DNA from 3 places in the Serratia bockelmannii genome. Region 3 is predicted to be linked to each of the others. Evidence: predicted binding sites of a transcription regulator. Region 3 holds the regulator's gene; each other region holds the start of a gene.
The links. The regulator LexA, encoded in region 3, represses DNA repair genes until DNA is damaged. The targets are predictions, from matches to a motif close to TNCTGTATGTACATACAGNA.

Region 1: a site for LexA is predicted at 1,581-1,600, ahead of uvrB (excinuclease ABC subunit UvrB). Genes of this name have one in related genera too.
Region 2: a site for LexA is predicted at 1,329-1,348, ahead of rmuC (DNA recombination protein RmuC). Genes of this name have one in related genera too.

Annotation. Positions count from the first base shown of each region.
Region 1 is NZ_CP196512.1:1,309,348-1,313,442, forward strand. Features, by position in the region: gene ACSJLU_RS06270 (ATP-binding cassette domain-containing protein) at 1-596, opposite strand, end outside; gene ACSJLU_RS06275 (hypothetical protein) at 1,055-1,177, shown strand; gene uvrB (excinuclease ABC subunit UvrB) at 1,709-3,721, shown strand; gene ACSJLU_RS06285 (VF530 family DNA-binding protein) at 3,822-4,088, shown strand; gene ACSJLU_RS06290 (gluconeogenesis factor YvcK family protein) at 4,095-4,095, opposite strand, start outside.
Region 2 is NZ_CP196512.1:261,079-265,173, forward strand. Features, by position in the region: gene ACSJLU_RS01215 (tyrosine-protein phosphatase) at 1-664, shown strand, start outside; gene ACSJLU_RS01220 (DedA family protein) at 744-1,274, shown strand; gene rmuC (DNA recombination protein RmuC) at 1,415-2,962, shown strand; gene ubiE (bifunctional demethylmenaquinone methyltransferase/2-methoxy-6-polyprenyl-1,4-benzoquinol methylase UbiE) at 3,041-3,796, shown strand; gene ubiJ (ubiquinone biosynthesis protein UbiJ) at 3,810-4,095, shown strand, end outside.
Region 3 is NZ_CP196512.1:4,731,743-4,735,837, reverse strand. Features, by position in the region: gene plsB (glycerol-3-phosphate 1-O-acyltransferase PlsB) at 1-1,592, opposite strand, end outside; gene ACSJLU_RS22495 (diacylglycerol kinase) at 1,741-2,109, shown strand; gene lexA (transcriptional repressor LexA) at 2,212-2,820, shown strand; gene dinF (MATE family efflux transporter DinF) at 2,924-4,095, shown strand, end outside.

The DNA of each region.
Region 1 (4,095 bases), 1.8 Mb from region 3:
GGCAGCTGATGCTCTACCAGTAAAATGGTCATGCCCAACTCATAGTTGAGCCTGCGGATCACGTTGCCGATGTCGGCGGCGATTGAAGGGGGCACGCCCGTCGTCGGTTCGTCGAGGATCAGCAGCGCCGGCTCCTGCGCCAGCGCACGACCGATCGCCAACTGGCGTTGAGCGCCTTCGCACAGATCGCCGGCGCGGCGGGTACGCATCTGGCGCAAATTGGGAAACAGGCTGTAGATCAGCGGCGGAATGCGGCGAGGGGCACCGCGCCCGGCCATCTGCGCCACCTGCAGATTCTCCTCCACGCTCAGCTGCGAGAAGAGTTGCCGCCCTTGCGGGACGAGGCTGATGCCGAGTGCGGCGCGGCGCTCCATCGGTTGCAGCAGCAGATTTTGCGGCGGCTGATCCGCGGGCTGCCAGGTCATGCTGCCGCTCACCACCGGCACATGCCCCATGATGCAATTGACCAGCGTGGTCTTGCCCACGCCGTTGCGCCCAAGCAGCACGGTACACTGGCCGCGCGGCAGCTCCAGGTTGATGTCCCACAGGGTATGATTTTGCCCGTAAAATTGATTGACCGATCTCAGGCTCAGCATTTGGCATTCTCCTCATAGACACAGGCGCCCATCCACTCGTTGGTGGGGTGCAACAAAGGCCGCATTGGCGGTTGATTTCCCGAGTGTGGCAATGTCTGGAACAAAATGCCGTCCATCCGATTCACCTGAGCAATGTCTGCGGTGGACGGAAAGACAGTCAGTATGTCGTGAAAAACGACGTTTATGACGACTTGGTGTCGTTCTCGCGCTTTTACGAGGGGTAGCCAGGCGGCGGTTGCACGCCGCATTCGGCAGCGCATTATGCTGTCGCGCCTCGTTCGCACGCTGAAAGATAAAGCAACTCCCAGGCCAGTTTTGCTACTGGCCGAAAAGGGGGGATGTTATCGCTTTGTTAACCCTCTGCCAGGCCTGATGCGCTCTGCCGCGGTGGCCTGAAAATACGCCGAGAAGTTAACCCGGACGTTTTTTGCACTCATGTGGTGCCCTTTGGTGAGGACATGGTGCAAGGCATTGTGCCGCCGTCAAGAGCGATCCGCGAGAAAGGGGCCGATGCGATTTTGGCAATGGGGATTTTTAGTATTAATCGGCATAAACAAAGCGATATTTTTATGAAAAAATAACTAAAAAAGCCATTTTAGCGGGTGTAAAGGGCGAAAAGCTTTCTTTCCGTAACTCCCGCCCCGGGCGGGACGGTGAGAGTTATCCACTATTCCTGTGGATAACCTTGTGTATTAGATTTAGAAAAACGCTGTAAAGCGAGAGCGGACGCGGGTTCTGTTCGCTTTGCCCGCATTCTCGTCTTTTTATTAAAACTTTTATATATCAATATATTAACTAAAATCAAGACGCAGGGGTATTGATCAGGTCTCTATGTATGATTTTTCGACGCGGTGCTATCAATAAGTTAATTCGCGGCAAGTTCTGGGGATAAATCTGTTATTGACAATAAAAATGTCACCCGGCTGTAACGTCACGGTGCAATGACATTGCCGCAGTGCCGGGTGCAGCGACGAATCCGCTTGAAGCTGGTTTTATATCCAGTATCATGGGCACTGGCGCAAATCGCCGACACTTTCCATAATTAGGGGCCATATCCGGCGCAGAGCCGGCTGGCCGCCTGAGCGCGCGCATCTCCACAGGGTAGCCGAGCAATGAGTAAACTTTTCAAACTGCATTCCGAGTTCAAACCGGCCGGCGATCAGCCGGAAGCCATCCGCAAGCTGGAAGAGGGGCTGGAAGACGGCCTGGCGCACCAGACGCTGCTGGGGGTTACCGGTTCGGGCAAGACGTTCACTATCGCCAACGTGATAGCCGATCTGAATCGGCCGACCATGGTACTGGCGCCGAACAAGACGCTGGCGGCGCAGCTGTACGGTGAAATGAAAGCGTTTTTCCCGGAGAATGCGGTGGAGTACTTCGTCTCCTACTACGACTACTACCAGCCGGAAGCCTACGTGCCCAGCTCCGACACCTTCATTGAAAAAGATGCTTCGGTGAACGAGCACATCGAGCAGATGCGTCTTTCCGCCACCAAGGCACTGCTGGAGCGGCGCGACGTGGTGGTGGTGGCGTCGGTGTCGGCGATCTACGGCCTGGGCGATCCGGATCTTTACCTGAAGATGATGCTGCACCTGACTCAGGGCATGATCATCGATCAGCGATCCATTTTGCGCCGCCTGGCGGAGCTGCAGTATTCCCGCAACGATCAGGCTTTCCAGCGCGCCACCTTCCGCGTGCGCGGCGAGGTGATCGATATCTTCCCGGCGGAATCAGACGAGCTGGCGCTGCGCGTCGAACTGTTCGATGAAGAAGTGGAACGGCTGTCGCTGTTCGATCCGCTGACCGGGCAGATTGAGCAGGTGGTGCCGCGTTTTACCATCTACCCGAAATCGCACTACGTGACGCCGCGTGAGCGGATCATGCAGGCGATGGAAGAGATCAAGGTTGATCTGGCGGACCGCCGCAAGGTGCTGCTGGCCAACAGCAAGCTGCTGGAAGAGCAGCGCCTGACGCAGCGCACCCAGTTCGATCTGGAGATGATGAACGAGCTGGGTTACTGCTCGGGCATCGAAAACTACTCGCGCTATCTGTCCGGGCGCGCCGAGGGCGAGCCGCCGCCGACGCTGTTCGACTACCTGCCGGCGGACGGCCTGCTGGTGGTCGACGAATCCCACGTGACCATTCCGCAGATCGGCGCGATGTTCAAGGGCGACCGCGCGCGCAAGGAAACGCTGGTGGAGTACGGCTTCCGTTTGCCGTCGGCGCTGGACAACCGCCCGCTGCGCTTCGAGGAGTTCGAGGCGCTGGCGCCGCAGACCATCTATGTTTCCGCGACGCCGGGCAAATATGAGCTGGAGAAATCCGGCGGCGATCTGATCGATCAGGTGGTGCGGCCGACCGGGTTGCTGGATCCGATCGTGGAAGTGCGACCGGTCGCCACCCAGGTGGACGATCTGCTCTCCGAGATCCGCAAGCGCGCGACGATCAACGAGCGCGTGCTGGTGACCACCCTGACTAAACGCATGGCGGAAGACCTGACCGAATACCTGGAAGAGCATGGCGAGCGCGTGCGCTACCTGCACTCGGACATCGATACCGTGGAACGGGTCGAAATCATCCGTGACCTGCGTCTGGGCGAGTTCGACGTGCTGGTGGGCATCAACCTGTTGCGTGAGGGGCTCGACATGCCTGAGGTGTCGCTGGTGGCGATTCTGGACGCCGACAAGGAAGGCTTCCTGCGTTCCGAGCGTTCGCTGATCCAGACCATCGGCCGCGCGGCACGTAACCTGAACGGCAAGGCGATCCTGTATGGCGATCGCATCACCGATTCGATGGCCAAGGCGATCGGTGAAACCGAGCGGCGCCGCGCCAAGCAGCAGGCCTACAACGAAGCCAACGGCATCGTGCCGCAGGGGCTGAACAAGAAGATCGGCGACATTCTGCAGATCGGCCAACCGGTCAACCGCACCAAGAGCAAAGGCAAGGGCAAGGCGGTGGAGGGCGGCGCTCAGCTGCAGAACCTCACGCCGAAAGCGCTGGATCAGAAAATTCGCGATCTGGAAGCGCAGATGTACACCCACGCGCAAAACCTGGAGTTCGAGCAGGCGGCTGCGCTGCGCGACGAAATCCACCAGCTGCGCGAGCAGTTCATCGCGATTTCCTGACCGTTGGACGGCGCCCGCGCCGTGGGCGTCAAAATTCCTTGTCGGCCGCGCCAAAGCTGTTATGGTGTGCGGCCCGATTTGACCACGAAGAGTACCGAACATGAGCCAACACCAGTCTAAAGACCCGCTGCACGGCGTAACGCTGGAGCAACTGCTGAATAAACTGGTGGATCACTATGGTTGGTCCGAACTGGGCGCGCGCATTCGCATCAACTGCTTCCGCAGCGATCCGAGCATCAAGTCCAGCCTGAAGTTTTTGCGTCGCACGCCCTGGGCGCGCAAAGAGGTGGAAGATCTGTATATCGATATGGTCAGCCATCCCGCCCCAGCCAGCGATAATCCCTGGCTGCGCGGGCGAGACGGTTAAATTCGGT
Region 2 (4,095 bases), 750 kb from region 3:
CCGCTCCGGTTCTCTCGAACGGCTGACGGAAAGCGACTGCACTTTCCTCGCTGGAGTGCCGGTACGTTCCGTGCTGGACTACCGCGATGCCGACGAAGTGCAGGCCAAACCGGATATTCTGTGGAATGGCGCCGACTATCACCACGTGCCGGCTAACCCGCTGAGCAGCGAAGTTAACGCCAACCTGGAAAAGCTCACCAACGAAACGCTGGCCGCTTTCGACGCCCGGGCGTTCATGCTGGAGCTGTATCGCCGCCTGCCGTTCGGCAATGCGGCCTATCAGCGGCTGGCGCAGCTGTTGAGCAACCCTGGCGGCGGCGCGATCGTGCAGCACTGCGCGGTCGGCAAGGATCGCACTGGGGTCGGTTCGGCGCTGGTGCTGTTCGCGCTGGGCGCCGACGAAGCGACGGTGCTGGAAGACTATCTGCTGACTGAAACCACGCTGGCCACTTTCCGCGAGCAGATGCTGGATCAGCTGTCTATCAAGCTGAATGCGGCGGCGCTGGAGCAATTCGCCTACGTGCTCAGCGCGCGCGAGGAGTTCCTGATGACGGCGCTGGGCTGCATCCGCCAGCAATACGGCTCCACTGACCGCTGGCTGGAAGCGGAATACGGCCTGGGCGCGGCCCAGCGCGAAGCGCTGCAGGCGTTCTACCTCGAGTAAATTGCCGCGTGTTTAGCCGGGGTTTAACTCGCCCCGGCTTACCCTAGGCGGCGAACCATCGCGTATCAGGAGCCCTGCATTGAGCCTCAATGACGTTATCAACTGGGTCAGTGACGTCGTGCGTCAGCACGAAGGCTGGGCCATTCCCATCATCTTCTTCCTGGCGTTCGGTGAGTCGCTGGCGTTTTTGTCGCTGCTGCTGCCGGCCACGGTGATCCTGCTGGCGCTGGGCGCGCTGATCGGCGAAAGCGGCATCGCCTTTTGGCCGATTTGGGTCGCCGCCGCCGCCGGGGCGTTTTTCGGCGACTGGCTCTCTTACTGGATCGGCTATCACTATCAGGATCGCGTGGCCCATATGTGGCCGCTGTCGCGCAATCCGCAGCTGCTGGCGCGCGGCCATGCCTTCTTTGAGCGCTGGGGCGTGCTGGGCATTTTCATCGGCCGCTTTTTCGGCCCGCTGCGCGCCGTGGTGCCGCTGGTGGGCGGCATTTGCGGCATGCCGCAGCGCTATTTCCAACTGGCCAACGTCACGTCGGCGATGATCTGGGCGTTCGGCATTCTGGCGCCGGGGGCGTTCGGCATCAAGTGGCTCAGCCAGTGGCTGGGCTGATTTCTCGCTAAATTGCGTAGCGCCGCGCAATATTGTGCGCGGCGGGCAAAATCAGGCTGGACATCCATACAGCCTCCCCTTAACGTGACGGGCAATGGGCGTGCGAAACGCCGGAACGGCAAGGTGCAACAGGAGGCAGGGTGGATACCAGTCTGATTTATGGGATTGGCGGCGTCGCGATCGGCATGCTGTTGGGGTGGCTGATCGCCAGTCTGCGGGTGCAGCAGACGAATGCGCAACATGAAACCGAACTGCGGTTGCTGGAGCAAGCATTGCAGCAGGCGCAGCAGGAAACGGCCGTGCGGCAGGAGGCCCTGCAGCGCCACGAACAGCAGTCGCGCCAGAGCGAGCTGGAGCTGCGCAACCTGCACAGCCAGCTGGCGGCCGGACATGAGAAGCTGCAACAGCTCAATCATTGGCGCAACGAATGCGAACTGCTCAATCAGGAGCTGCGCGCCCAGCGCGAGGTTAACAGCGCGCAGGAGGCCGAGCTGCGCGAAGTCACCATCCGTCTGGAAGAGACGCGTATGGCGGCGGAGGAGAAGCAACGCCTGCTGATCAACAGCGAACAGCGCCTCACCACCCAGTTTGAAAATCTCGCCAACCGCATTTTTGAACACAGCGGCCGCAAGGTGGACGAGCAAAATAAGCAAAGCCTGGATCGTTTACTGCTGCCGCTGCGCGAACAGCTGAACGGTTTCCGCCGCCAGGTTCAGGACAGCTTTGGCCAGGAGGCGCGGGAGCGCCACACGCTGACGCACGAGATACGCAATCTGCAGCAGTTGAACGCGCAGATGGCGCGCGAGGCGATCAACCTCACCAAGGCGCTGAAAGGCGACAACAAAACGCAGGGCAACTGGGGCGAGGTGGTGCTGAGCCGGGTGCTGGAAGCCTCTGGCCTGCGCGAAGGGCATGAGTATGAAACGCAGGTCAACGTGCGGGTGGATCACCAGAGCCGCATGCAGCCCGATGTGATCGTACGCCTGCCGCAGGGCAAGGATGTGGTGATCGACGCCAAGATGTCGCTGATCGCCTACGAGCGCTATTTCAACGGCGAGGATGAGGCGGAGCGCGAGGCGGCGCTGAGCGAACATATCGCCTCGCTGCGCGGCCACATCCGCATGCTGGGCCGCAAGGACTATCAGCAACTGCCGGGGCTGCGCTCGCTGGACTATGTGCTGATGTTCATTCCGGTCGAGCCCGCCTTCCTGCTGGCTATCGATCGCGAGCCGGAGTTGATCAGCGAAGCGCTCAAGCACAACATCATGCTGGTCAGCCCGACCACGCTGCTGGTGGCGCTGCGTACCATCACCAACCTGTGGCGTTATGAGCATCAGAGCCAAAATGCCCAGCGCATCGCCGATCGCGCGGCGAAACTGTATGACAAGATGCGGCTGTTCGTGGACGATATGTCCGTGCTGGGGCAGAGCCTGGACAAGGCGCAGGGCAGTTATCGTCAGGCGATGAACAAACTGAGCGAAGGCCGTGGTAATCTTATCGGCCAAATTGAAGGTTTCCGCGCGCTGGGGGTTGAGGTCAAACGGCCGATCAACCCGCTGCTGGCGCAGCAAGCCGGCGCGCAACACGATGACGCGGAAGAGGCGAACGACGATGATGTCGCCGCGCTGCCGCAGACGAAAGACGATGACGATACCGCCGGGGAGCCGGGCTTCGTTTCGCACGGCTGAGGCCGTGGCGAGGTGGGGTATTCCCCAGGCTTCTGGTACACTCATCAACACAAAATTGACTGAATAGCAGGCAGGACAATGGCAGATCAACCGCAGGAAACCACCGATTTCGGTTTTCGCACCGTCGCTAGAGACGAAAAACAGGCCATGGTGGCGGACGTTTTTCATTCGGTAGCGGCAAAGTATGACGTGATGAACGACCTGATGTCGTTCGGCATCCATCGTATCTGGAAGCGTTTCACCATTGACTGCAGCGGCGTGCGCCGTGGGCAGCGCGTGCTGGATCTGGCCGGCGGTACCGGCGACCTGGCGGCCAAGTTCTCCCGCATGGTCGGCGAGCAGGGGCAGGTGGTGCTGGCGGACATCAACGATTCGATGCTGAAGATGGGGCGGGAGAAGCTGCGCGATCGCGGCATCGTCGGCAATATCAATTACGTGCAGGCCAACGCCGAGGCGTTGCCGTTCCCAGATAACTACTTCGATTGCATCACCATCTCCTTTGGCCTGCGTAACGTGACCGACAAAGACAAAGCGCTGCGCTCGATGTTCCGCGTGCTGAAGCCGGGCGGGCGCCTGTTGGTGCTGGAATTCTCCAAGCCGCTGCTGGCTCCGCTGAGCAAGGCTTATGATGCCTACTCCTTCCATGTGTTGCCGAAGATCGGCGAGCTGGTGGTGAAAGATCCGGACAGTTACCGTTACCTGGCGGAATCGATCCGTATGCACCCCGATCAGGAAACCCTGAAAGGCATGATGGGCAACGCCGGTTTTGAAAACGTCACCTATTTCAACCTGACCGGTGGGATTGTCGCCCTGCATCGCGGCTTCAAGTTCTGAGAGGGAGATGCCGATGCTGTTTACCCCTCTGCTGACCGGTGCGCTGGAAACCTCGCTGAATAACCTGCTGTTTCGCGATCGCAGCATGAAAGCCGCTCGCCAACGCCTGGCGGGCAAGGTGCTGCGCATCGAACTGGAAGAGTTGGCTTCACCGCTGGTGCTGATGTTCAGCGAACTGCGTGTGGACGTGCTGGGGCAGTCTGAAGACAGTGCCGATTGCACCGTGCGCAGCCGCATTCCCGCCTTACTGAAGCTGCGCGATCGCCAGCAGTTGCCAGTGCTGATGCGCAGCGGCGAAT
Region 3 (4,095 bases):
AGCGCGGTGGAACACAGGTTCATGGCGTTGGCCGCGGCGGCGTTGTTGATGCGCACCATGATCTGGCCGGCCAGATCGTTGACCGTCGGCGTCAGCCAGCTTGGGCGTTGAGCTTCGATCGGATCGATCGACTCGCGCCACTGCGGCACGTGCTGGTTGAGGTAAGCGGTCAACGGCAGCGGTTCGCCGAAGTTGACGTAACCCTGGCCCAGATTGCGCAGCTTGCGCAGGCCGCGCAGCATCTGCAGCAGGCTCTCTTTTTCCTTGGTGGCGCCGCGCAGCTCTTTGGCGTAGGTGCCCACTTCCATCACATGCTCGTAGCCGATGTAGATCGGCACCAGCGTGATCGGACGGGCGCCGCCGCGCAGCATCGCCTGGATGGTCATCGACAGGGTGCCGGTTTTCGGTTCCAGTAGACGCCCGGTGCGGGAACGGCCGCCTTCCACGAAATATTCCACCGAGTAACCGCGAGTGAACAGCTCGCCGAGGTATTCGCGGAACACCGTCGAGTACAGCTTGTTGCCTTTAAAGGTGCGGCGGATGAAGAACGCGCCCAGGCGACGGAAGATCGGGCCGGCCGGCCAGAAGTTGAGGTTGATGCCCGCAGCGATGTGCGGCGGCACCAGGCCCTGGTGATACAGCACGTAGGACAGCAGCAGATAGTCCATGTGACTGCGGTGGCAGGGCACGTAGACGATCTCGTGGCCGTCCTGCGCCAGCTGGCGCACGCGCTCGGCGTTGGTGACGTTGATGCCCTGATACAGCCGGTTCCAGGTCCAGCTCAGCACGCGGTCGGACAGACGCACGGTTTCGTAGGAGAAATCGGCGGCGATCTCTTCCATCAGCGCGATGGCGTTCTGCTGGGCCTTCTCGTGCGAGATCTTCTTGCTGCGCGCTTCGTCCTCGACCGCTTTTTCGATCGCTTTGGACGCCAACAGCTTGTTGAACAGGTCCTGACGGGCCGGCAGGCTCGGGCCTACCGCGGCCAGGCGCTGACGCGAGAAGTGCATGCGCGCCACGCGCGCCAGTTTCTGCGCGATGGTTTTATCCGTGCCGTGTTCGGTAGCCATGCGGCGCAGCGAAACGGTGTTGGAGAAGCGCACGAAGCTGTCGCGGCCGAGCCACAGCACGGCGAAGAATTTTTGCACGCCGTTCAACAGACGCAGGTGCGGCGTGCCGTGGCCTTCGCGGCCCGGCGAGCGGCCGAACATGACCGAAACCGGCAGCATCTGAATGTCGAGATCGGGATTGCTGCGATGCAGATCCAGGTAGTCGTGGAACAGCTTTACCGACTCTTCTTTCGGGGTGTAGTAGCGGAACACGCGCGGGCCGTCGTGAATGAACACGTAGCTCGGCAGCACGGTGCCGTCGATCTCCAGCGCGTTGAGCGGATCGGGCAGATCCTGCGCCAGGCACTGGGTGCGCAGCGTCAGCAAATCCGCCTTGGAATTGTAAGGTAAAACATACAAAATCGGCCGTGAGGGATCCAACCCTAGCTCGGTGACCGGATCTGAAGGGATGACCTTACTTCTTACCAACAATTTAAGTGGTAAATTCAATATTTTATAATAAATTTTACGCCAACCTGACATAACAACGTGAAGCCTCTTGTTAGCAATGCGCCGCAAGCATACCAGAAACCGGGTAGCAGATCTGTGGTGTTCGAAAACCGAGAGCCGTCAGCGCGGACTGTTCTAGACTCTTTTTATTATGACCGACCTCTGAGAAAGGCACGAAAACATGGCAAACCAAGCAACCGGATTGACCCGCATCATTAAGGCCGCCGGCTATTCTTATAAAGGGCTTTCCGCCGCCTGGCAACACGAGGCGGCGTTCCGCCAGGAACTGGTGGTGACCCTCCTGGCTATCATACTGGCTGTCTGGCTGGACGTGGGTGCGATAGCGCGCATTTTATTGATCGGATCGGTGGCGCTGGTGATGATCGTCGAGATCCTGAACAGCGCGATCGAGGCGGTGGTGGATCGCATCGGCAGCGAACACCATGAGCTGTCCGGGCGGGCCAAGGACATGGGATCGGCGGCGGTGTCGCTGGCGATCGTGCTGGCGCTGTTCGTTTGGGGCACGGTCTTGTGGCAGCATTTTGGCTGACGAAAGTCGCCTACTGACTGATTTTTATTTATTCTTCGGTTCCCAATCCGCGCTTACCTGTATATACTCACAGCAAGACTGTATAAACAAACAGGGGGCGGAATGAAAGCACTAACTACCAGACAGCAAGAGGTCTACGATCTGATTCGCGATCATATTTCGCAAACGGGCATGCCGCCAACGCGTGCCGAGATCGCGATGCGTCTGGGGTTCCGTTCGCCTAACGCCGCCGAAGAGCACCTGAAGGCGCTGGCACGCAAAGGCGTGATCGAAATCGTCTCCGGTGCGTCGCGCGGTATCCGCCTGCTGATGGAAGAAGAAGAAGGGCTGCCGCTGATCGGCCGCGTCGCCGCCGGCGAGCCGCTGCTGGCGCAGCAGCACATCGAAGGGCACTACCAGGTGGATCCTTCCCTGTTTAAACCGAGCGCCGATTTCCTGTTGCGGGTGAACGGCATGTCGATGCGCGACATCGGCATTCTGGACGGCGATCTGCTGGCGGTGCACAAAACGCAAGACGTGCGCAACGGCCAGGTCGTGGTCGCGCGCATCGAAGACGAAGTGACGGTCAAGCGCTTGAAAAAGCACGGTAACGTGGTTGAGCTGCTGCCGGAGAACAATGAATTCCAACCGATCGTGGTCGATCTGCGCCAGCAGAATTTCACGATCGAAGGGCTGGCGGTCGGCGTGATCCGCAACGGCGACTGGATTTAATCGCCGCGCCATCACCGCCGCTCCCTGTATCAATCGCCCCTGTTTTGGGGCGTTTTTGTTTCTGACCTCGCCCTTCGTCACTCTGTCACAGGAACATCCCATCATGCGCCTGATTTCCGCCTTCACCAGCGACACCGATAAAGCCCTGTGGCGCCTCGCCCTGCCGATGATTTTCTCCAATATCACCGTGCCGCTGCTCGGGCTGGTGGACACCGCGGTGATCGGCCACCTCGACAGCCCGATCTATTTGGGAGGCGTGGCGATCGGCGCGGTGGCGACCAGCTTCCTGTTCATGCTGCTGCTGTTCCTGCGCATGAGCACCACCGGCCTCGCGGCGCAGGCGCTGGGAGCGAAGAACCCGCAGGCGCTGGCACGCGCCTTTATGCAACCGCTGCTGCTGGCGTTGTTGGCCGGGGGGGCGATCGTCCTGTTGCGCTACCCGCTGATTGAACTGGCGCTGCGGATCGTCGGCGGCGATGGCGAGGTGCTGGAGCAGGCGCGGCGTTTTCTTGAGATCCGCTGGTTGAGCGCACCGGCGGCGCTGGCCAACCTGGTGCTGCTGGGCTGGCTGCTCGGCGTGCAGTACGTGCGTGCGCCGGTGATCCTGCTGATCGTCGGCAACCTGCTGAACATCGTGCTGGATATCTGGCTGGTGATGGGCCTGGGCTGGAACGTACGAGGGGCGGCGGCGGCCACCGCCATCGCCGAATATGCCACGCTATTGCTCGGCCTGTGGCTGGCGTGGCGAGTGATGCGTCTGCGCGGTATTACCCTGGCGATGCTGCGTCAGGCCTGGCGTGGCGATCTGCGCCGCCTGCTGGCGCTCAATCGCGACATCATGTTGCGCTCATTGCTGCTGCAGCTGTGTTTTGCGTCGCTGACCATTTTCGGCGCTCGCCTGGGGAGCGATGTGGTGGCGGTTAACGCGGTGTTGATGAACCTGCTGACGTTTACCGCCTATGCGCTCGACGGCTTCGCTTATGCGGTGGAGGCCCATTCCGGCCACGCCTACGGTGCCCGGGACGGCAGCCAACTGCGTAAGGTGTGGCACGCGGCCTGCAGGCAGGCTGGGCTGGTCGCGTTGGCTTTCGGCCTGGCGTATGCCGTTACCGGCCAGCAGATCGTGGCGGCGTTGACCTCCTTGCCGGAGCTGCGTGCGTTGGCCGCCCACTATTTACCGTGGCAGGTTATTCTGCCGCTGGTCGGGGTGTGGTGCTATTTGCTGGACGGCATGTTTATCGGTGCCACGCGCGGCGCCGAGATGCGTAACAGTAT